4 regions of the Kluyvera sichuanensis genome follow, and region 2 is predicted to be linked to each of the others. Evidence: predicted binding sites of a transcription regulator. Region 2 holds the regulator's gene; each other region holds the start of a gene.
The links. The regulator Fur, encoded in region 2, represses iron uptake genes when iron is present. The targets are predictions, from matches to a motif close to ATAATAATGAGAACNACTATCAA.

Region 1 (5,928 bases), 2.2 Mb from region 2:
GCGGCAATTTTGGCGTTCTGCTCGGCAGTGCGGGTTTTCACCTGCTGTTCCTGCTCAAGCGTCATAAAGGCTTCCTGTTGTTCGATTTCCAGCTTGCGCGATAGCGCATCGCGGTTTTTCTCTCTTACCGCAACTTCCACGTCCTGCTCGACTTCGTTACGTTCGCGACGACGACGCTCTGTTTCCTGAGTCAGCTTTGTCAGACCTTCGGCGTCAAAGGCGTTGTTCGGGTTGAAATGCACTTTTTCCGTCTGGTTAAAGTTGGTTAACGAGACGCTCTCCAGCTCCAGGCCATTTTTTGACAGATCTTCCGCGACGGTATTCTGCACACCCTGAACGAAGTTTTCACGGGTATCCTGCAGCTCATGCATTGTCATCTGCGAGGCCGTGGCGCGTAAGGCATCAACGAACTTATCTTCGATCAACACGCGTAAATCTTCCGGAGACAGCGTGCGCTGACCCAGCGTTTGTGCGGCAGTGGCAATGCCTTCAACCGACGGTTTAACGCGGACGAAAAAGGCAACAACCACATCAACTCGCATACGATCTTTGGTGATCAGACTGTCGACGGTAGAACGACTAACCTCAAGTTTGAGGGTATTCATGTTGATGGGAATAATTTCATGGAAGATTGGCATCACAATTGCGCCGCCGCTCATCACCACTTTCTGTCCGCCAAGCCCGGTTCGCACAAATGCTTGCTCTGCGGAGGCGCGACGATAAAGACGGGCAAAAATAATCCCGATAATCAATAAGACGACAACCGCGACAACGGCGGTAAACATCCATGAAGGTAGCATGCCAAAAATATCATCCATTATGTCGGTCTCTTAAGGTCAAAATACAATTACAAAATATTCGGCCAGGGATTACGTTCGGCCAAATAACGCGTTGCGGAAAGTCGGTCGAGAATCAGTACCTTGTCTCCTTTTTTAAACGCGTATCCTTCTTCAGGTTCTAACAATAGGTAATGAGTTTGTCCGAATTTATCGGTAAATTTGCCCTCGCAGGGTGTGCCGGCAATCGCGGAATGCCCGGTAATTATCGCCATGTAGCCGATATAATCATCCTCAGCGAGGGCGGAGCTTTCATCGCGGGGGAGCCACGGAGCAATGATTTTTCCGCTGTAATGCACGGCGAAGAGTGAAATAATAAAACATGCTGGGGTGAGTAGTAGGTTGCTGAGGGGCGCTCCCAGGAGCATGACCCAGCCATGCTGGAAAAGGATGCCGAAGAGCCCGAAAAAACCGGCCAATAAACAGAGCACAACTAATAACGGAATACGCCCAATATTCAGAAAATGAATCACCTGTCCGATATTACCAGATGACAAAGCATCATAATTATCGAGATGGGCATCGAGTGCGCCAGAGAGATAATGGCCAAAGGCCAATGAGATTATTTCAATTACGCCGATAAGAAGAACAAATGTTAGTGCAAACAGGTAGGGACTATTATATTCCGTTAATAAAATCATGCTTCATTCCCCCTGCAATAGATTTCCCTGGGCGATGGTTTTTCTCTTGTTCTTATAGCGTGTCACGATAGCATATTCTGGCCGGATCGTTTAATCCGGAAAGGGATTTTTCCCCCTCAGATTTCGTGGGGAAGTACGTGCGTGGTGAGAGGGGAATGTGCATTATACACAGCTCCATAGTGCTTTCCGGAGCGTACTGAAATCAGGAAATGTGTAAACGGGCCGTACGGCCCGCTTTAGTTTTACTTTGGCTCTACCGGAGCGGGGCTGACATTTTCAACGGACTGGCGGTTTTCCAGCTCGCTAATCCGCTGTTCCAGCAGCGCCAGCTTCTCACGCGTACGCAGCAGAACCTGAGTCTGCACGTCAAACTCTTCACGGCTCACCACATCAAGGCGCGTCAACTGCGACTGGATCACCTGGCGAACTTTCTTCTCAATATCATCACCGAACTCACGCAGACCTTTCGGCATAGACTCGTGGACCTGGCGGGCGATTTGTTCAATTTTTTTCGGGTCGATCATCTCTTGTTCCCTGATTCTGTCGGCATGAAGGCTATTGTAGTGTCTTATCCCGGTGCGATAAACCAGAATTGTTCGAAGCTTATGCATTGCCGAAGATAGTCATTGGCGTTATAGTAAGTACGCTTATTCTCAGGGCGGGGCGAAATTCCCCACCGGCGGTAAATCAGCTACGGCTGAAAGCCCGCGAGCGCTTCAGATGTTTTCTGAAGGTCAGCAGATCCGGTGTAATTCCGGGGCCGACGGTTAGAGTCCGGATGGGAGAGAGTAACGATTCAGTTGGGTTAAGCACCCGCTCGCGTTATCTATTTGCCGTTATATCGGCACTCCTAAGACTGCCCTGATTCTGGTAACCATAATATTAATGAGGTTTTTTTACCATGAATCAGACGCTACTTTCCTCTTTTGGTACTCCGTTCGAACGCGTTGAAAACGCGCTTGTTGCTCTGCGCGAAGGTCGCGGTGCGATGGTGCTGGACGACGAAGATCGCGAGAACGAAGGCGACATGATCTTTGCCGCCGAAAACATGACCGTTGAACAAATGGCGCTGACTATCCGTCACGGTAGCGGCATCGTTTGTCTGTGTCTCACCGACGAACGTCGTAAACAGTTGGAACTGCCAATGATGGTAGAAAACAACACCAGCGCTTACGGCACCGGCTTTACCGTCACTATCGAAGCGGCTCATGGCGTGACCACCGGCGTTTCTGCCGCTGACCGTCTGACCACCGTTCGCGCGGCGATTGCCGACAACGCGAAACCTTCCGATCTGAACCGTCCTGGCCACGTTTTCCCACTGCGCGCGCAGGCGGGTGGCGTGCTGACCCGTGGCGGTCACACCGAAGCGACTATCGATCTGGTGACGCTGGCAGGCTTTAAACCAGCAGGCGTGCTGTGTGAACTGACCAACGACGACGGCACCATGGCGCGCGCGCCAGAGTGCATCGAGTTTGCGAAGAAACATAACATGGCGCTGGTGACCATCGAAGATCTGGTAGCCTACCGTCGTGAGCACGAGCGTAAAGCCAGCTAATCCAGCGGCCTACGTGATGAAGCCCGGTTTGCGATACGCACCGGGCTTTTTTATTGCCTGACGTTAGCCAATGCCCATCGACTGTAACACCACCAGGCTCATCCCCATGACCGACATGCCGCACAGCACGCCGTAGCTGGGGTTGTTGTTAGGGTCAATCTCTTTGGCCAACGGCATCAGTTCATCGACGGAAAGGGCGACCATAATCCCGGCGACCGCCGCCATAATCGAGGCCATCAGCACCGGTGACACCATGCTGCCAAGGATCGCCCACGCCAGCACGCCGCCCAGTATTTCCGCCATGCCTGAAATTCCCGCCCAGAATACCGCTTTGCGCTTTGAGCCCGTGGCGGCGTAGACCGGCCCGGCAACCGCCAGCCCTTCAGGAATATTGTGCAGCGCCACGGCGAGCGCAATGCCGAAGCCCAGCTCAAGGTTGTTGCTGGCGGTGACGAAGGTGGCAATACCTTCCGGGAAGTTGTGCAGGCTGATGCCAAGGGTTAACAGCACGGCGGTGCGGCGAATGTTGCGCGGCAGCGGCTGGGTGTTTTTCTGCATCAGATCCTGCGGATGCGCATGCGGCAGGATGTGATCGAGTGCAAAATAACCAATGAGGCCGACGACAAACATCCCGTAGCCCAGCACCGGCGACATTCCCGGCGTACCGAGCGCGGCGGGCAGCATCTCCATTAATGAGATCAGCAGCATAATGCCGGCGGCGAAGCCGAGCGAAAAGGCGAGTACCCGGTTGGACGGCTTTTGCCCGATCACCCCGAGTATGGCGCCGATAAAGGTGGCAGCTCCTGCCAGTAATGTCAGAATCAGCGGTACCGACATCGCTTACTCCTTATGATAATGATTATCATTCATGATATTGAAAATCGTCAGCCATGGCGAGAGGCGACGCTATTCTTTACTTCATCCTTACATTCAAATTTTCTGAAGATCATCATCACGCTTATCTGAGTTTATCCTCACTCAAAACGGGTTAATGTGGTGTTATTAAATTATGCCCTCTGGAAGGATAACATCATGTCTCGTAGCCGAATGCCAGCACTGTTTTTAGGTCACGGTAGCCCGATGAACGTACTGGAAGATAACCTCTATACCCGTACCTGGCGGCATCTGGGTGAAACGTTGCCACGCCCAAAAGCTATTGTGGTGGTGTCCGCGCACTGGTTCACTCGCGGCACGGGCGTGACGGCGATGGAAACCCCGAAGACGATCCACGATTTCGGCGGCTTCCCGCAGGCGCTGTACGATACCCATTACCCGGCTCCGGGGTCCCCGGCGCTGGCGCAACAGTTGGTTGAACTGCTGGCACCGGTTCCGGTGGCGCTTGATAAAGAGGCCTGGGGCTTTGACCACGGGTCCTGGGGCGTGCTGATTAAGATGTACCCGAATGCGGACATCCCGATGGTGCAGTTGAGCATCGACAGCACTAAGCCAGCGGCATGGCACTTTGAGATCGGTCGTAAGCTGGCAAGCCTGCGCGATGAAGGCATTATGCTGGTGGCGAGCGGTAACGTGGTGCACAACCTGCGTACGGCGAAATGGCACGGCGATTCAACGCCTTACCCGTGGGCCACGTCGTTTAACGATTATGTGAAGGCGAATCTAAGCTGGAAAGGGCCGGTTGAACAGCATCCGCTGGTGAACTATCTGGCGCATGAGGGCGGTTCGCTGTCGAACCCAACGGCGGATCACTTCCTGCCGCTGCTTTATGTGCTGGGTGCCTGGGATGGCGAAGAGCCCATCACGATCCCGGTAGACGGTATCGAAATGGGCTCCTTGAGTATGCTGTCGGTGCTAATCGGTTAACGATTATTCGACGAAAATGTGGGGATAGAAGCGTGACAGATCCTGAGTGATCAGCGCTCTGTCCTCACGAATGCCAATTCCGGCAGGCTCGTCGTTAATCAGCCAACTGCCAATCAACATGTAGCTATCACCAAACTTCGGCAGCGGATGGAACTGCTGCACGATCATCCCTTCTTCGCCGTACGGCCCTTCCACCTGCTCGATGGTTTTACCGTTCTCGACGATCGAAATGTTGGCACCTTCGCGGGAGAAGATCGGCTTCACCACGAATTTGTCCATCTCTGGATGACTGTCTTCGGCAAAATAGGCTGGCAGCAGGTTCGGGTGATCCGGGAACATCTCCCACAGCAGCGGCAGCAGCGCTTTGTTGGAAATGATGCTCTTCCAGGCTGGTTCCAGCCAGCGCACGCCAGCGTCTTCGAGCTTGGTGGAGAACATCTCGCGCAGCATGTATTCCCACGGATAGAGCTTGAACAGGTTGCTGATCACCTGATCCTGCAGATCGGTAAACTGTCCTTTTTCACCCAGACCAATCTCATCAATGTAGAGGAACTCGGTCGCTACGCCAGCTTCAGCGGCGCAGTCCTGCAGATACTGCACGGTACCGCGATCTTCCACGGTGTCCTGGCAGCAGGTCAGATGCAACAACTGGAAGCCGTGTTGTTCGCGCAGCACGTTGAAACGCTCGATGATCTTTTCCTGCAGGCTGTTGAACTGATCGCTGCCTTCCGGCAGGTTGCCCGCGTTGATCTGATCTTCGAGCCAGATCCACTGGAAGAACGCCGCTTCGTACAGTGACGTTGGGGTATCGGCGTTATTTTCCAGCAGCTTCGGTTCACCGGTGCCGTCCCACGCCAGATCGAGGCGCGAGTAGAGCGACGGCTGCTGCGTTTGCCATGACTGGCGCACGAAGGTCCAGGTGTGCTTTGGAATGCGGAACTTCGCCATCAGCTCATCGCTGGCGATGACGCGTTCAACCACTTTCAGACACAGTTGATGCAGTTCAGCGGTAACCTCTTCCAGCTTTTCAACCTGCGCCAGCGTCAGCTTATAGTAAGCCTCTTCACTCCAGTAC
Region 2 (5,928 bases):
GAATACAATTCATTGGGATTATAAAGTCAAAACCCAACAGCGGGTAGCGCCAAACCAGGAAGACAGCAAAATTCGGATGAGTTCCTCTCTTGCCCCTGAGCGTTAGAATGTCCAACATGATACCCTAACCCGACAATGCGAAAAAAAGAACTTTGCTATGAAATTGAATGTCCGAGCGCAAACTGCACAAAACCTGCACAATAATTCTCCCATCGTTCTCGTCCACGGCCTGTTTGGTAGCCTGGATAATCTGGGCATCCTGGCCCGCGACCTGGTCACCGACCACGATATCCTCCAGGTAGACATGCGTAACCACGGTCTCTCACCGCGCGCCGATGAGATGACCTACCCCGCTATGGCTCAGGATCTGCTCGATACGCTCGATGCTAACGGCATTGAAAAAGCAACGGTTATCGGCCATTCCATGGGCGGTAAAGCGGTGATGGCGCTCACCGCGCTGGCCCCTGAACGCATCGACCGACTGGTGGCGATTGATATTGCCCCGGTCGATTACCAGGTCCGCCGTCACGATGAGATTTTTGCAGCTATTAATGCAGTCACCAACGCTGGCGTCGCCACCCGTCAGCAGGCCGCGACGGTAATGCGCGAGTACCTTAAAGAAGAAGGCGTGATTCAGTTCCTGCTGAAATCCTTTGTCGATGGTGCCTGGCGTTTTAACGTACCGGTGCTGTGGGAGCAATACCCGCATATCGTTGGTTGGGAGACCATTCCGGCCTGGGACCACCCTGCCCTATTCATTCCCGGTGGCAATTCACCCTATGTGACCGAAGCCTATCGTGACGCGCTGCTGGCTCAGTTCCCGCAGGCAAAAGCGCACGTTATCGCCGGCGCGGGTCACTGGGTTCACGCCGAAAAACCGGAAGCGGTGCTGCGAGCCATTCGCCGTTATCTCGCCGAGTGATTAAAAATGCATCGACCGCGCGCCAGAATGGCCGTGGTCGTTGGCGTGTGGGCCCCACTGATGTATGATTGCGCGCTGTCTGCACCGGGTACCGCCCGGTAGCTTGTTTCCCCGAAGTCACTCAGAACCATGGCAAAAGAACAAACGGACCGTACGACCTTAGATTTGTTCGCAAATGAGCGTCGGCCGGGAAGACCAAAAACCAATCCGCTTTCGCGTGACGAACAGCTGCGCATTAATAAGCGTAATCAGTTAAAACGCGACAAAGTGCGCGGTCTGAAGCGCGTGGAGCTGAAGCTGAATAACGAAGCCGTTGATGCACTCAACGAGCTGGCGACTGCCCGTGATATGAGCCGGAGTGAACTCATTGAAGAGATTCTGATGAGCCAACTGGCCCAGCTGCACGGACAGGGGAAAGTCTGAAAAATCCCCCAAAATACGCTTTCATGTAGCAGAGTGTGCAGTCCGGCACGATAGCGGTTTCCGCGCACCTCTCTGTTCTGCTATGATTGCCCTTATCTGTGGGCAATGAGCCACCACCATATCATTAAGTTTCAAGAGGTTATTTTACTCATGGCAATCGTTGGCATCTTTTTCGGTAGCGATACCGGAAACACCGAAAATATCGCAAAAATGATTCAAAAACAGCTTGGTAAAGATGTCGCTGACGTTCACGACATTGCCAAGAGCAGCAAGGAAGATCTGGAAGCATTCGATATTCTGCTGCTGGGTATCCCAACCTGGTACTACGGTGAAGCACAGTGCGACTGGGATGATTTCTTCCCTACGCTGGAAGAAGTGGACTTCAACGGTAAACTGGTTGCGCTGTTTGGCTGCGGCGACCAGGAAGACTACGCGGAATACTTCTGTGACGCACTGGGCACCATCCGCGACATCATTGAGCCGCGTGGCGCAACCATCGTCGGCCACTGGCCGACCGCGGGCTACCATTTCGAAGCATCCAAAGGTCTGGCGGATGACGACCACTTTGTGGGTCTGGCTATCGACGAAGACCGTCAGCCAGAACTGACCGCCGAGCGCGTTGAGAAATGGGTCAAGCAGGTTGCAGAAGAGCTGCACCTGGATGAGATCAAAAACGCCTGATTATCCTGCGGCACGATGATAAATCGTGCCGCATTAATAGGTAAAAGCAATTAAAATAATAGCTACAATTTTTTAACTTTTGAGCGCATACCTGTACAATATCTTCTGATTTAGCGCGGTCTCATCGCCAGTTTGTCGGTGAAGCCTCGTTTTTGAAAGCTTAGTTTACCCGGCTCTTGCTGTTTTCATTTCAATAGGGTCATTCTATAATGAGACGCATTAATTCGGGTGCATTCTCTGTGATACTTTCGCTGATGGAAGTTAATCGTTTAGCAACAGGACAGATTCCGCATGACTGACAATAACACCGCATTAAAGAAGGCTGGCCTGAAAGTCACACTTCCACGGTTAAAGATTCTGGAAGTCCTTCAGGAACCGGATAACCACCATGTCAGCGCGGAAGACTTATACAAACGCCTGATCGACATGGGTGAAGAGATTGGTTTAGCCACGGTTTACCGCGTACTGAACCAGTTCGATGACGCTGGTATCGTGACCCGTCACAATTTTGAAGGCGGTAAATCCGTTTTTGAACTGACCCAGCAGCATCACCACGATCACCTGATCTGCCTCGACTGCGGCAAAGTGATCGAGTTCAGCGATGATTCCATTGAAGCTCGTCAGCGTGAAATCGCATCGAAGCACGGTATCCGCTTAACGAACCACAGTCTTTATCTTTATGGTCACTGCGCTGAAGGCGACTGCCGTGAAGATGAACACGCACATGACGCGGTAGCAAAATAAGCGTACCGCGCTTCTCGAAAACCAGCCTAAGCGCTGGTTTTTTTATGCCCTGCTTTTACGATAGCCATAAAAAAACCGCTGCAAGCAGCGGTTATTGGTAATCAACGTGAACTTATTTCTGTGGCGCGTTGTTACTGCGAATTTCCTGCCAAATCTTATCGCAGTTTTTCGCTACCGCTTCGTCATTGCCCATTTTTCTGGCGTTAATACATTTCTGGTAATCAATGACGCGCACGCTTTCCTGATTCGCGAACTGCTCGTGCGTTTTCTCTTGCTTCAGCACATTCAGCACGCTCTGGCAGGCCTGAATTTTATCCGGATTGCCTTCTGCGGTGTTAATACAGGCGCTGTAAGCATCCTTAAGCTTGCTATCTTCCTTCGGTGCAGGAGATTGGGCACAGGCGGTTAATCCAGCAGCCATCAGCGCAATAATAATCAATTTTTTCATACGATGAGCCTCTTAACAGCGGCAGAGGTCTCCCCCTGCCGCGTTAGCATCAGAAAATAGTGAACGGTGCGATAACCATGAATTTCACGTCACGCTCATCCTGGAACATGTTGTTGTAACCTGCATCGCCCATATTAAGATTGGAGTGATTGTCATACTGGGTGAAGTGCAGTTTGAACATCGTTCCTTTCGCACGGCCATCCTGTACAACATAGGCAGCATCAAGGCTGTACGAGGATTCTTTCAGACGCTGGCTTTGATCGTAGATTTCAGCAGAGCTTGGTTTAGCATCCCAGCCGTAGACATATGATGCCCCGACGGACCAACCCGGCAGGTCCCAATTACTTAAGTCGTACATGGCGCCGAAGAATACCGCTTTTTCGCCGTTGGCGTTGAAGTCAGAACGGTTATCCCACCAGATATCCAGACGACCGTTAGACGATGCATAGGTAGGAGTCATACGCTGCAGGAAGTAACCCTGGTTACCTTCTGCACGCACCCAGGTGCCTTCCAGGCGTAAATCAACCTGACCGACTTTGTAGCCGAAGGTTAATGCCTGTAACCATGCCATTCCATCGTAAAGGTCGTTAGCCAGCGCAACATCATCTGCCGTTGTCAGATTTTTTTGGTCGCTGACTTTGTCATGTGCGCCATAGAACTGATAGCTGGTGGTTAATGGATTACCCACGACATCAAATTTATAGGATGCCTTAGCAAAATACTGGTCCATATATCCCTGAGCCTGGCCAAAAGCAGCTTCAAGCACCAGATCGTTTTTGAAGTCATACTTCAGGCCCAGAGAGTGTAAATAATCCACTTTCTTTTTACGGTCGCCCTGGTAAAAATTATCCATTTCCAGGTGCCACGGAGCCTTGTACTGATCGGTCCACATGTACGAGAAGCTCAGCGCGCCAGCATCACCGTAGTCGAAGTTAGCGCCGGCTTCAGCACCCTGATAGGTGCCAGGCATAAAGCTCCAGTGCGGAGCCAGCAGCGTTTGACCGGTTGGCTGGATATAACCAGCACGTGCCCAGGTAGGACCATATTTAAATTTAGCTGCCGCTTTATAAAGGCTGATACCGCTTTTATCGCCAGACCAATCTTCATCGTATGCTTTATTGCTCGCGGAGAAGGCAATTTCGTTCGGGTGAGCACTACCGTTATTCTCTGCCATTTCAATCGCGGTAAACGCCGCAATATCAATACCGAACATGTCAGCCGCATAGCCAGACTGGAAGTCGAGGTTGGCGTTCCAGGTGGAGTGGGAAAGGTTGGTTTTATATTTACCGTTGTCATTTACATCTTTACGGTCACGCTCACGCTGCCAGTAATAGATACCACCGGTCATTGTAGAATCGTCGATGAAGCCTTCTGCCTTTGCTTCCGGAGTCATCATAAAGCCTGACATTGCTGTCACACCGGCGATAGCCAGCGCCAGCGTACTACGTTTGCCACTAAACGTACGCATAGTTATATCCTCTTTGACTTTTAAAAATGCCGCTGCAAAGCAGAAGGCAAAAAAATAAAACTGATAAAAAGGTACTGCTAAAAAATTGTGTTTCACTACACCTACAGACTATTTTTCGCGACGCGAATTATCAATCCTTTTCCGCAACGAGAGTGCAGGATTATGACAAAGCGCACATATTTGGTTTCCGTTTGTAACAGAGTGCGTTACTGCAACATCTCCGCGCCAAGCCTTGCCGGGCCTGAGAAAAGTGTGAATGAGACCGTTTACATTAGACTTTTGTAACAAGCGGGATTAAAAGCGTGGGATACTTAGAGGTAGAATAATTGCATTAATTCGCTTCGCGAAACTAAGTAAGGCAACGTTTGCCGAGACGCTTACCCGGTGCTGAGTGCCTCCATGCACACCCCAGCAAGCTGACCATGGGACCAGGTCATAGGATTATCTCGTGACCATCATCTAATACCACGCAATGACTTTCCCCTTTTTATCAACAATCACTCCTGTGGTAAGCCCATTCGACGTTTCACTATAAGCATGGTTTTCATCAAAGTAGCGAATCCTGGCTCTAAAAAATACGCAGGTATATGGGCCATCATCACCCACCCAATCTAATTCACCGGGAAAACAATTATCACTATTGTTCACGGTAGTGGTCTCACAGCAATCTGGATTCTCACGGTTAAATTCATTGACAGAACGATAAAGCACTAACATAAAATAATTGCCATTTGTATATTTCTTTTTTAATTTATCTTTATACGCTGTAGCATCATGAATAAAATAATCACCAAGCTTAGGCCATGGATAAATAGACAAAATATCATGTGAAATTTCTATTTGCTTATCTCTATTAGTAACAAAACTCTTGATAACTTCCTCTACCGCCCTACGTTCCCTGATGGCAAATTTTTTCTCCCCTTGGTATATTCCCTGAAGAGCAATTAATATAACGCATGCTATAAAAACTAAAAACACCATTTTTACTTTATGTTTGCTAACCATTAAGGATAATTTATTCATTTTTAAACCCCTGAAGTATAAACCTGGATTTCATAAAACAAATACCAAGAGTCGATCTTTCCCCATAAACCCATTGCTGAAAAGTCCGCATACGATTTAATGGACTAGCTACAACACGTAGCGGTTTATCTTGTTCAGGATAAGATAGCGTAGAGAGGATAAAATATTCTTTATTAACCGTTATAATCTCATCAAAATAGCTAAAAGTATGAGATTTAT
Region 3 (5,928 bases), 1.9 Mb from region 2:
GTCACGCAAGCGACGATGAGCCGTTCTCTGCACTGGCGTTCAAAATTGCTACCGACCCGTTTGTTGGTAACTTGACCTTCTTCCGTGTGTATTCCGGTGTGGTTAACTCTGGTGATACCGTACTGAACTCCGTGAAAACTGCACGTGAGCGTTTCGGCCGTATCGTACAGATGCACGCTAACAAACGTGAAGAGATCAAAGAAGTTCGCGCGGGCGACATCGCTGCTGCAATCGGTCTGAAAGACGTAACTACCGGTGACACTCTGTGTGACCCAGATGCGCCTATCATTCTGGAACGTATGGAATTCCCAGAGCCGGTAATCTCCATCGCAGTAGAACCAAAAACCAAAGCTGACCAGGAAAAAATGGGTCTGGCTCTGGGCCGTCTGGCTAAAGAAGACCCATCATTCCGCGTATGGACTGATGAAGAATCTAACCAGACCATTATCGCCGGTATGGGTGAACTGCACCTCGACATCATCGTTGACCGCATGAAGCGTGAATTCAACGTTGAAGCGAACGTCGGTAAACCTCAGGTTGCTTACCGCGAAGCGATTCGCGCGAAAGTTACCGATATCGAAGGTAAGCACGCTAAGCAGTCTGGTGGTCGCGGTCAGTACGGTCATGTTGTTATCGACATGTACCCACTGGAGCCGGGTTCTAACCCGAAAGGCTACGAATTCATCAACGACATCAAGGGTGGTGTAATCCCTGGCGAATACATCCCTGCCGTTGATAAAGGTATCCAGGAACAGCTGAAATCTGGCCCGCTGGCTGGTTACCCGGTTGTTGACATGGGTGTTCGTCTGCACTTCGGTTCTTACCATGACGTTGACTCCTCTGAACTGGCGTTTAAACTGGCAGCTTCTCTGGCGTTTAAAGACGGCTTTAAGAAAGCGAAACCAGTTCTGCTTGAGCCTATCATGAAGGTTGAAGTAGAGACTCCTGAAGAGAACACTGGTGACGTTATCGGTGACTTGAGCCGCCGTCGTGGTATGCTCAAAGGTCAGGAATCCAACGTTACTGGCGTTGTGATCCACGCTGAAGTTCCGCTGTCCGAAATGTTCGGTTATGCAACTCAGCTGCGTTCACTGACCAAAGGCCGTGCTTCTTACTCCATGGAGTTCCTGAAGTACGACGATGCGCCGAACAACGTTGCTCAGGCCGTTATTGAAGCCCGTGGTAAATAATCCACAGGATTAAAACCTAAGTCCCGTGCTCTCTCCAAAGGGGAGAGCACTATAGTAAGGAATATAGCCGTGTCTAAAGAAAAATTTGAACGTACAAAACCGCACGTTAACGTCGGCACCATCGGCCACGTTGACCACGGTAAAACTACCCTGACTGCTGCAATCACTACCGTACTGGCTAAAACCTACGGCGGTGCTGCTCGTGCTTTCGACCAGATCGATAACGCACCAGAAGAAAAAGCTCGTGGTATCACCATCAACACTTCCCACGTTGAATATGACACCCCGACTCGCCACTACGCACACGTAGACTGCCCAGGCCACGCCGACTATGTTAAAAACATGATCACCGGTGCTGCGCAGATGGACGGCGCGATCCTGGTTGTTGCTGCGACTGATGGCCCTATGCCACAGACTCGTGAGCACATCCTGCTGGGTCGTCAGGTAGGCGTTCCTTACATCATCGTGTTCCTGAACAAATGCGACATGGTTGATGACGAAGAGCTGCTGGAACTGGTTGAAATGGAAGTTCGTGAACTTCTGTCCCAGTACGACTTCCCAGGTGATGATACCCCAATCATCCGTGGTTCTGCTCTGAAAGCGCTGGAAGGCGAAGCAGAGTGGGAAGCGAAAATCATCGAACTGGCTGGCTTCCTGGATTCTTACATCCCAGAACCAGAACGTGCTATCGACAAGCCGTTCCTGCTGCCAATCGAAGACGTATTCTCCATCTCCGGTCGTGGTACCGTTGTTACCGGTCGTGTAGAGCGCGGTATCATCAAAGTTGGTGAAGAAGTTGAAATCGTTGGTATCAAAGAGACTGCTAAGTCTACCTGTACCGGCGTTGAAATGTTCCGCAAACTGCTGGACGAAGGCCGTGCTGGTGAGAACGTTGGTGTTCTGCTGCGTGGTATCAAACGTGAAGAAATCGAACGTGGTCAGGTTCTGGCTAAGCCAGGCTCTATCAAGCCGCACACCAAGTTCGAATCTGAAGTGTACATTCTGTCCAAAGACGAAGGCGGCCGTCATACTCCGTTCTTCAAAGGCTACCGTCCACAGTTCTACTTCCGTACTACTGACGTGACCGGTACCATCGAACTGCCAGAAGGCGTTGAGATGGTAATGCCAGGCGACAACATCAAGATGGTTGTGACTCTGATCCACCCAATCGCGATGGACGATGGCCTGCGTTTCGCAATCCGTGAAGGCGGTCGTACTGTAGGTGCGGGCGTTGTTGCTAAAGTAATGAGCTAATTATTGATTAATTAGTTTTGCACTTGAAAAGGGCACTTCGGTGCCCTTTTTGCTTTTTGTTATTTATCCCCGCAATATTTTTCGCACGATTTGATCCCTTATTTCACGCGACTTCTCGCGTCTGGCTATTGTAATCATAATTATTCTCACTTACACTTTGTTCAGAAATTGAACGGGAGTGGTTATGTACGTTTGTTTGTGCAATGGCGTCAGCGATAAAAAAATTCGCCAGGCAGTACGCCAGTTTCATCCGCAGTCTTTCCAGCAATTAAGAAAATGCATTCCTATTGGAAATCAATGCGGTAAATGCGTTCGTGCTGCACGTGAGGTGATGGAAGACGAATTAATGCAAATGCCAGAGTTCAAAGAGATTGCCTGAGCCCGGATTTCTTTTTTGACATCCCGGTAGGCCGTTCTACGCTTCAATAAGTGGAAGCGGAGGGTCTATATAATGAAAGGTGATGTTAAGATAATAAATTATCTCAATAAATTATTGGGAAACGAGCTTGTCGCAATCAACCAATACTTTCTCCATGCGAGAATGTTCAAAAACTGGGGCCTGATGCGCCTCAACGATATTGAATACCACGAATCCATCGATGAAATGAAACACGCCGATCAGTACATTGAGCGTATTCTGTTTCTTGAAGGGATCCCTAATCTACAAGACCTTGGCAAGCTGCATATCGGCGAAGATGTCGAAGAGATGCTGCAGTCCGACTTAAAGCTTGAACTGGACGGCGCGAAGGATCTGCGTGAAGCCATTGCCTATGCTGATAGCGTACATGACTACGTCAGCCGTGATATGTTGATTACCATCCTCACCGAGGAAGAACATCACATTGACTGGCTGGAGACCGAACTGGATCTGATCGGCAAAATTGGTTTGCAGAACTACCTGCAGTCGCAGATTAAGGTTGAAGGTTAAAAGCAGACAAGCCAGCCATAATAAAACCCGCCGCCCCCAGAAATGGTCCAAAAGGCAGCGGGTTTTTTATATTCTCCGCCTGATGCAGCCACAGTGCCTTCCCCACGATAAAGGCACACGCCAGCAACGTAGCCACCAACACGAGCAGCGGTAGAGATTGCCAGCCGTGCCAGGCGCCGAGTGCCGCCACATACTTTACGTCACCATACCCTAAGCCTTCACAGCGTCGCAGTGCGCGGTATCCCCAGTAAAAGAGAGCCATCGCGCAATAGCCTGCAATCGCTCCCCATAGTGCCTCGTTACTCCTTGTTGGATTCAGACAGAGCTGACTTAGTAACCCTCCCCAAAGCAAAGGGCAGGTAAAGCTGTTACGCAATAACCCGGCGCGGAAGTCTTGCCAGCACAGGATGATGTTGAGTACGGCATAGAGAAGATAGAAGGGGAGGGCCGGAAGCATCATTATTGGTTTCCATAAGAGGTCATGCCGACAGTGTGCGAGGCGAAGAGAGGGGCGGCAACGGCCGATGCGCGTTTTCACGAAGGGCTATCCAGACTCATACCCATCGTTGCAGTTTGTTCACCGATTCTGCTAGCCGCCTTCCAGGCTTTACTGACTAATTTATAAACGCGGCTTGCTTAGTATGGGTATACGTGTATAATGCGCGGGCTTGTCTAATATAGACAGCGGTTCAATATGAACCACCGGTACTGCGTAAGCGATACCAGACAATGTTCCCAATTGGGGAACTCTGTAAGAACGGTTACACTCTCCCATCAATCGTAATGGGTTTGAGGAGTAACTATTTCGTCTATAAAATAATTGGAGCTCTGGTCTCATGCAGAACCAAAGAATCCGTATCCGCCTGAAAGCGTTTGATCATCGTCTGATCGATCAATCAACCGCGGAAATCGTCGAGACTGCTAAGCGCACTGGTGCGCAAGTCCGTGGTCCGATCCCGCTGCCGACCCGCAAAGAGCGCTTTACCGTTCTGATCTCCCCGCACGTCAACAAAGACGCGCGTGATCAGTACGAAATTCGCACTCACAAGCGTCTGGTTGACATCGTTGAGCCAACTGAAAAAACCGTTGATGCTCTGATGCGTCTGGACCTGGCTGCCGGTGTAGACGTGCAGATCAGCCTGGGTTAATCAGGTCATCGAGCGATTGAGAGGTTGATACAATGATTGGTTTAGTCGGTAAAAAAGTGGGTATGACCCGCATCTTCACTGAAGATGGCGTTTCTATCCCAGTAACCGTTATCGAAGTTGAAGCAAACCGCGTTACTCAGATCAAAGATCTGGCTAACGATGGCTATCGCGCTGTTCAGGTTACCACTGGTGCTAAAAAAGCTAACCGTGTAACCAAGCCGGAAGCTGGTCACTTCGCTAAAGCTGGCGTAGAAGCTGGCCGCGGCCTGTGGGAGTTCCGTCTGGCAGATGGTGAAGAATACACCGTTGGTCAGGACATTAGCGTTGAACTGTTTGCTGACGTTAAAAAAGTTGACGTAACCGGTACCTCTAAAGGTAAAGGTTTCGCTGGTACCGTTAAGCGCTGGAACTTCCGTACCCAAGACGCTACTCACGGTAACTCCTTGTCTCACCGCGTTCCGGGTTCTATCGGTCAGAACCAGACTCCGGGCAAAGTGTTCAAAGGCAAGAAAATGGCAGGTCAGATGGGTAACGAACGTGTCACCGTTCAGAGCCTTGACGTAGTACGCGTTGACGCTGAGCGCAACCTGCTGCTGGTTAAAGGTGGTGTTCCGGGTGCGACCGGTTGCGACCTGATCGTTAAACCAGCTGTGAAGGCGTAAGGGGATAGCAATGGAATTAGTATTGAAAGACGCGCAGAGCGCGCTGACTGTTTCCGAAACTACCTTCGGTCGTGATTTCAACGAAGCGCTGGTTCACCAGGTTGTTGTTGCTTATGCAGCTGGTGCTCGTCAGGGTACTCGTGCTCAGAAGACTCGTGCTGAAGTAACTGGTTCAGGCAAAAAGCCATGGCGCCAGAAAGGTACCGGCCGTGCGCGTTCAGGTTCTATCAAGAGCCCGATCTGGCGTTCAGGTGGCGTGACCTTCGCTGCTCGTCCACAGGACCACAGTCAAAAAGTTAACAAAAAGATGTACCGCGGCGCGCTGAAAAGCATCCTGTCCGAACTGGTACGTCAGGATCGTCTGATCGTTGTCGAATCATTCTCTGTTGAAGCGCCTAAAACTAAGCTGCTGGCACAGAAACTGAAAGACATGGCTCTGGAAGATGTGCTGATCATCACCGGTGAGCTGGACGAAAACCTGTTCCTGGCTGCGCGCAACCTGCACAAGGTTGACGTACGCGATGCAACTGGTATCGACCCGGTTAGCCTGATCGCCTTCGACAAAGTCGTAATGACTGCTGATGCTGTTAAGCAAGTTGAGGAGATGCTGGCATGATTCGTGAAGAACGTCTGCTGAAGGTGCTGCGCGCACCGCACGTTTCTGAAAAAGCGTCTACTGCGATGGAAAAAACCAATACCATCGTTCTCAAAGTTGCCAAAGACGCGACCAAAGCAGAAATCAAAGC
Region 4 (5,928 bases), 2.2 Mb from region 2:
ATCCAGAATTGCAAACAGCGGCTGAACGTGTGGGGACATAAAGGCGCGTTTGTCACCGGTGGTTTTACGGGAGATAACGGCACCTTTGTTGGACTCGGAACCGGTCGCAGGCAGCGTCAGTACGGAACCCATTGGGATAGCGCTGGTGACGTTGCTGCCGTAGGTTTCCAGAATTTCCCACGGGTCGATGCTGGTATCGTAGTGTGCGGCGGCAGCGATAAACTTAGTGCCGTCCAGTACGGAACCGCCGCCAACGGCCAGCAGGAAGGTGACTTTCTCTTCGCGGGCGATTTTCACCGCATTCATCAGCGTTTCATAAGATGGGTTTGGCTCAATACCGCCGAACTCCAGCACGTCCAGACCTTGCAGTGCGCTCAGCACCTGGTCCAGCACGCCGGTTTTTTTCACGCTGCCGCCGCCGTAGGTAATCAGTACGCGAGCGTCAGCGGGGATCTGAGCGCGCAGGTTTTCGATAGCACCTTTACCGAACAGAATGCGGGTTGGGGTATGAAGATCAAAATTAAACATTGCTCGTTCCCTATAGTGTGGGTGGAAAAAGAGGGCGGTGAGGGGTCATCGCCGAATGACATCATTGTGGTCTTCGTCGTCGTACCTCTCAATGCACATTTCTGCGATTGTCTTGCCCATTTCTCCATAGCTCTGGAGAAATACGTTAAACAAAGCCACAATGACAGCGTTGGAAAAGGTACCTGGAGCCCTTGTTGATGAACCGTGAAGAGATCTGTGCGCTGCTGACAGAAAAGATTAAGCAGCTGAAAAATAACGAACAAAATCTGAGAACCTTGCTGCCGGATATTCAGCTTATCTATGGTACTCAGCCAAGCGGGCGCACGCCGGTGATGTATCGCCCGGGCATCGTGTTTCTCTTTTCCGGCTATAAGATTGGCTATATCAACGAGCGCACCTTCCGCTACGATGCCAACGAATATCTGCTGCTGACAGTACCTTTACCCTTCGAATGTGAAACTTTTGCGACCGAGGACGCGCCGCTGGCCGGATTGCGCCTGGATGTGGATATTCTGCAGCTACAGGAGTTGCTGATGGATATCGGTGAAGACCCGCTGTTCCATCCGTCGTCGATGGCGGAAAGCGGGATTAACTCGGCCACGCTCTCCGAAGAGATTCTCTGCGCCTCGGAACGCCTGCTGGACGTGATGGAGCGCCCGCTGGACGCCCGCATTCTGGGAAAACAGATTATCCGTGAGATGCTCTACCACGTGCTGACCGGGCCGCGAGGTGGTGCGTTAATGGCGCTGGTTAGCCGCCAGACTCATTTCAGCCAGATTAGTCGGGTGCTCAAGCGTATCGAGAGTCAGTACACCGAAACGCTCAGCGTGGATCAGCTCGCTGCCGAGGCCAATATGAGTCTGTCGGCGTTTCACCACAACTTTAAGTCGGTGACCAGCACCTCGCCGCTACAGTATCTGAAGACCTACCGTTTGCATAAAGCGCGGATGATGATGGTGCACGACGGGCTGAAGGCCAGCGCCGCGGCGATGCAGGTGGGATACGAAAGCGCGTCGCAGTTTAGCCGGGAGTTTAAGCGCTATTTCGGCATGACGCCGGGAGAGGATGCGGCAAGGCTGCGGGGAATGTAATTTGTAGCCCGGGCGAGGCGTTTACGCCGACCCCGGGGTAGCTCGGAATCCATTCCCGGCGTCGCGTTGCTCGGCCGGGCTACACAATATTATGCGTCGCAATACTTCTTCTTAATCACCACAATCACCGTGCCCAGAAGCCCGGCAACCAGCAGGAAGATGGGCAGGATCATCAGGAAGGTCATCACTTGATCTTCATGACGTTTTACAAACGGGATCATGCTAATGGCATAGCCTAAGCTCGTCACCACGCCTACCCACAGCAGCGCGCTCAGCCAGTTAAACACCTGGAAACGGCGATTCGACAGGCCGGAGATACCCGCCATCGTTGGCAGCAGGGTACGCACAAACGCCAGGAAACGCCCCGCCAGCAGCGCTAGCAGACCGTGGCGGTCAAACATACAGGTTGCGCGCTGGTGGTACTTATCCGGCAACTGCGCCAGCCAACCTTTCACCACGCGGGTATTACCCAACCAACGACCCTGAATATAGCTCAGCCAGCAGCCGAGGCTGGCGGCCGCGGTCAGAATGGCAATGGTAGGGACGTAGCCCATCACGCCCTTTGCAATGAGCGCGCCCGCCAATAGCAGAAGGCTATCGCCGGGTAAGAATGAAGCGGGAAGCAGGCCATTTTCCAGAAACAGAGTGGCAAACATGACCAGATAAACGACCCCCACGACGTGCGGATTCGCCAGAGCAGCAAAATCGTGCTGCCAAAGCGCGGCGACAATATCTTGAATAACGACCATGAACATTCCTGTGGAACAGCGTTTTCGCTTATTGTACGCCCGAAAGATTAAGAACACCTTGATCGCGTGCGCAACAAATGAAGCCGCGCTGTCCTGATTTACTGACAACAACGCGGAAACGGTTTACGCCGACGGTGGTCAATCACTTCGGGGACCGACTGTTCTCAACATCGGTGACGCGCCTGACCGACGCATCAAAAACAGTACTAACCCACCCGATAGCCTGGGCTACCGGGCTGAGGCCATGTTACACGATGCGGGCAAATCCTGCCGCTAAATCCGCAATCAGATCGTCAACGTTTTCTAAACCGATGTGGACGCGTACCAGCGTACCGGTGAAATCGATTTTTCCTTCCGGACGAATGCTGGCGAGCTCGGACGGCTGATTCGCCAGAATCAGCGACTCAAATCCGCCCCAGGAGTAGGCCATGCTGAACAGCGAGAAGTTATCGAGGTAGTTTGCCAGCTCTTCATCATTGAGGTGTTTTTTGAGCACGAACGAGAACAGACCGCTGCTGCCGGTAAAATCACGCTTCCAGAATTCATGCCCTTTACTGCCCGGCAGTGCAGGGTGGTTAACGCGCTCAACCTGCGGCTGCTGTGCCAACCATTCGGCAACCTTCAGGCTGCTTTCATGATGCTGACGTAAGCGCACGCCCAGCGTACGCAGGCCACGGCTGGTCATATAAGCGGTATCGGCGTCGAGCATCTGGCCCATCAGGTAGGCGTTTTCGCGCAGTTGCGCCCAGCAGCGTTCGTTAGATACCGCAGTACCGACCATCGCATCCGAATGGCCAATCAGGTATTTGGTGCCAGCCTGAATAGAAATATCGATACCGAAATCGAGCGCTTTAAACAGAACCCCCGCCGCCCAGGTATTGTCGATCATGATGATTGCTTCAGGCGCAACGCGGCGCACGGCGGCAACGATGGCCGGAATATCGTGCACTTCCATGGTGATAGAACCAGGGGATTCCAGGAACACAATTTTGGTGTTGGGCTTGATCAACGCGGTAATCCCTTCGCCGATCATCGGGTCGAACCAGCTGGTGGTCACGCCCAGCTTACCGAGAATTTTGGTGCAGAAGTCCTGGCTTGGCTCATAGGCGGTGTTGGTCATCAGCACGTTATCGCCCTGTTCCACAAACGCCAGAATGGTGTTGGCGACCGCTGCCGCGCCGCATGGGAAAAGCGCGCAGCCAGCGCCGCCTTCCAGTTCACACATCGCTTCCTGCAATGAGAAGTGGGTGAGGGTGCCGCGACGGCCGTAGAACAGTTCGCCGTTAGCGCGGTTGTGGGTCGCATGTTTTTTGGCGGCGACGGTGTCGAACACCAGCGAGGAGGCGCGCTGAATGACGCTGTTCACCGATCCCTGAGTGTATTTTTTGCTGCGTCCGGCGTTAACCAGCGCGGTATCGAGGTGCTTGTCTGCCATTTTTTATCTGCCTATTTTTATACGTCTGGATGGCTAAATTAACACGATTGCGCGTGGGATCTACCGTTACCTGCGCGAACAGCAGAAAATTTTGCCAAAAAACCGGCTGAAAACTTTTTTACTGCGTAAGCGCAAGGAAAATAAGTGTGATTTGGGTCAATATGTAAATACTAATGAGAACTACTATCAATTCGACGATGTTTTGATATTATTGTGCTCAGAATTTGTGATTTATGTCCTGGAGATACACAGTGGGTAATAATTTGATGCAGGCGGATCTCTCCGTTTGGGGTATGTATCATCATGCCGACATCGTGGTTAAAGTGGTCATGATTGGCTTGATACTGGCATCCGTCGTCACCTGGGCTATTTTCTTCAGCAAGGGTGCTGAGCTCCTTTCCCATAAGCGCCGCCTCAAGCGCGAACAGAAACTGTTAGGCGAAGCGCGTTCCCTGAATCAGGCGAATGAAATTGCGGCTGCATTCGATGCCCGCAGCCTGAGCACGCAGTTAATCAACGAAGCGCAGAACGAGCTGGAGCTCTCTGCGGGTTCGGAAGATAACGAAGGCATTAAAGAACGTACCGGCTTCCGTCTGGAACGTCGCGTGGCGGCCGTGGGTCGTCATATGGGCCGTGGTAACGGTTTCCTGGCGACCATCGGTGCTATCTCCCCGTTCGTCGGCCTGTTTGGTACCGTATGGGGTATCATGAACAGCTTCATCGGCATCGCCCAGACCCAGACCACTAACCTGGCGGTTGTGGCGCCGGGTATCGCAGAAGCGCTGTTGGCGACCGCGATTGGCCTGTTCGCCGCGATTCCTGCGGTGGTCATCTATAACATCTTTGCGCGTCTGATTGGCGGCTTTAAAGCCAACCTGAGCGACGTTGCGGCGCAGGTTCTGCTGCTGCAAAGCCGTGATCTGGACCTCAGCGCCAGCGGCGTTCATCCGGTGCGTACCGCCCAGAAATTACGAGTAGGTTAATGCCCCATGGCAATGCGTCTTAATGAAAATCTGGACGATAATGGCGAAATGCATGATATCAACGTGACGCCGTTTATCGATGTCATGTTGGTACTGCTGATTATCTTTATGGTTGCCGCGCCGCTGGCGACCGTCGATGTCAAAGTGAATCTGCCAGCTTCGTCCAGCCAACCGCAGCCTCGCCCGGATAAACCGGTCTATCTGTCGGTGAAAGCGGACAAATCGATGTTCCTAGGCAATGACCCGGTCACCGACGATAATATGGTGACGGCGATTGATACGCTCACGGAAGGCAAGAAAGATACCACCATCTTCTTCCGCGCGGATAAAACCGTGGACTACGAAACGATGATGAAGGTCATGGATACCCTGCACCAGGCGGGCTATCTGAAGATTGGCCTCGTTGGCGAAGAAACCGTCGCGAAAAAATAAGCATCCCGGATGGCGCGTTCTGCGCCATCCGTTATTATTCCCCCAGTAATATAATATTTCCCTTAAGTCTTATATATTCCAACTCGCTGTTAAATAAAATTAAGTACAACTTAATCTTAGCGATATATTTTTAACAATATAGTGGCTAGCAAGAAATAACCCCTCTACGCTTAATCCTGAACGCTAACAATAATATGACGTGAAATGAAACCTGCGCGGGCGGAATATATCATGGCAATAATGACGTTTTGGCAGCCCAACGGGCTGTCTCAGGATCTGTTCTCTTTATCCTCCATTCGCCGCAGAGCGGACCGTCTGCTGATGGCGCTGGCCTGGGTGATGTGGGGCGTTTCACTAGGCGTCGGGGCGATGAACGATAACCTCAGCCTGGCGCTGCTGGCGGCTACGTTGCTTTCGGTGCTGGGCACATTGATGACGCTCCTTTTTCCCGGCAGATTAATTACCCGGCTGGTCTACGCCTTTATTATGATGGCCTATTCTGCGCTGCTTATTCAACTTGGCGGTGGTGAAACCGAATACCACTTCTCGGTGTTTGTATTGCTCTCTGCGCTGCTGGCATGGCGAGACTGGCGGCCATTAATTATGGGCGCGGCCGTTATTGCCGTACATCATCTGGTGTTTAATTATTTACAGGAATATGGCCTGTTTAATATTACCGTATTCATGCATACCGGGCTGGAAATGGTGGT

Region 1: the regulator Fur is predicted to act here: its motif matches at 3,876-3,898, upstream of zupT (zinc transporter ZupT).
Region 3: the regulator Fur is predicted to act here: its motif matches at 2,572-2,594, upstream of bfd (bacterioferritin-associated ferredoxin).
Region 4: the regulator Fur is predicted to act here: its motif matches at 3,971-3,993, upstream of exbB (tol-pal system-associated acyl-CoA thioesterase).

Annotation. Positions count from the first base shown of each region.
Region 1 covers NZ_CP162271.1:3,010,395-3,016,322, reverse strand. Annotated here, with positions in the region: gene AB2B48_RS14530 (flotillin family protein) at 1-818, opposite strand, end outside; gene AB2B48_RS14525 (OB-fold-containig protein) at 848-1,477, opposite strand; gene ubiK (ubiquinone biosynthesis accessory factor UbiK) at 1,720-2,001, opposite strand; FMN riboswitch at 2,123-2,271, shown strand; gene ribB (3,4-dihydroxy-2-butanone-4-phosphate synthase) at 2,379-3,032, shown strand; gene zupT (zinc transporter ZupT) at 3,096-3,869, opposite strand; gene ygiD (4,5-DOPA dioxygenase extradiol) at 4,065-4,853, shown strand; gene AB2B48_RS14500 (glutathionylspermidine synthase family protein) at 4,857-5,928, opposite strand, start outside.
Region 2 covers NZ_CP162271.1:97,843-103,770, reverse strand. Annotated here, with positions in the region: gene ybfF (esterase) at 158-922, shown strand; gene ybfE (LexA regulated protein) at 1,052-1,345, shown strand; gene fldA (flavodoxin FldA) at 1,496-2,026, shown strand; gene fur (ferric iron uptake transcriptional regulator) at 2,318-2,770, shown strand; gene chiQ (ChiQ/YbfN family lipoprotein) at 2,883-3,218, opposite strand; gene AB2B48_RS00480 (chitoporin ChiP) at 3,268-4,686, opposite strand; gene AB2B48_RS00475 (hypothetical protein) at 5,146-5,709, opposite strand; gene AB2B48_RS00470 (hypothetical protein) at 5,702-5,928, opposite strand, start outside.
Region 3 covers NZ_CP162271.1:3,267,840-3,273,767, reverse strand. Annotated here, with positions in the region: gene fusA (elongation factor G) at 1-1,190, shown strand, start outside; gene tuf (elongation factor Tu) at 1,260-2,444, shown strand; gene bfd (bacterioferritin-associated ferredoxin) at 2,629-2,823, shown strand; gene bfr (bacterioferritin) at 2,896-3,372, shown strand; gene AB2B48_RS15830 (prepilin peptidase) at 3,356-3,829, opposite strand; gene rpsJ (30S ribosomal protein S10) at 4,209-4,520, shown strand; gene rplC (50S ribosomal protein L3) at 4,553-5,182, shown strand; gene rplD (50S ribosomal protein L4) at 5,193-5,798, shown strand; gene rplW (50S ribosomal protein L23) at 5,795-5,928, shown strand, end outside.
Region 4 covers NZ_CP162271.1:2,975,207-2,981,134, reverse strand. Annotated here, with positions in the region: gene yqhD (alcohol dehydrogenase) at 1-528, opposite strand, end outside; gene AB2B48_RS14365 (AraC family transcriptional regulator) at 726-1,619, shown strand; gene yghB (DedA family general envelope maintenance protein YghB) at 1,709-2,368, opposite strand; gene metC (cystathionine beta-lyase) at 2,616-3,803, opposite strand; gene exbB (tol-pal system-associated acyl-CoA thioesterase) at 4,055-4,786, shown strand; gene exbD (TonB system transport protein ExbD) at 4,793-5,218, shown strand; gene AB2B48_RS14340 (methyl-accepting chemotaxis protein) at 5,459-5,928, shown strand, end outside.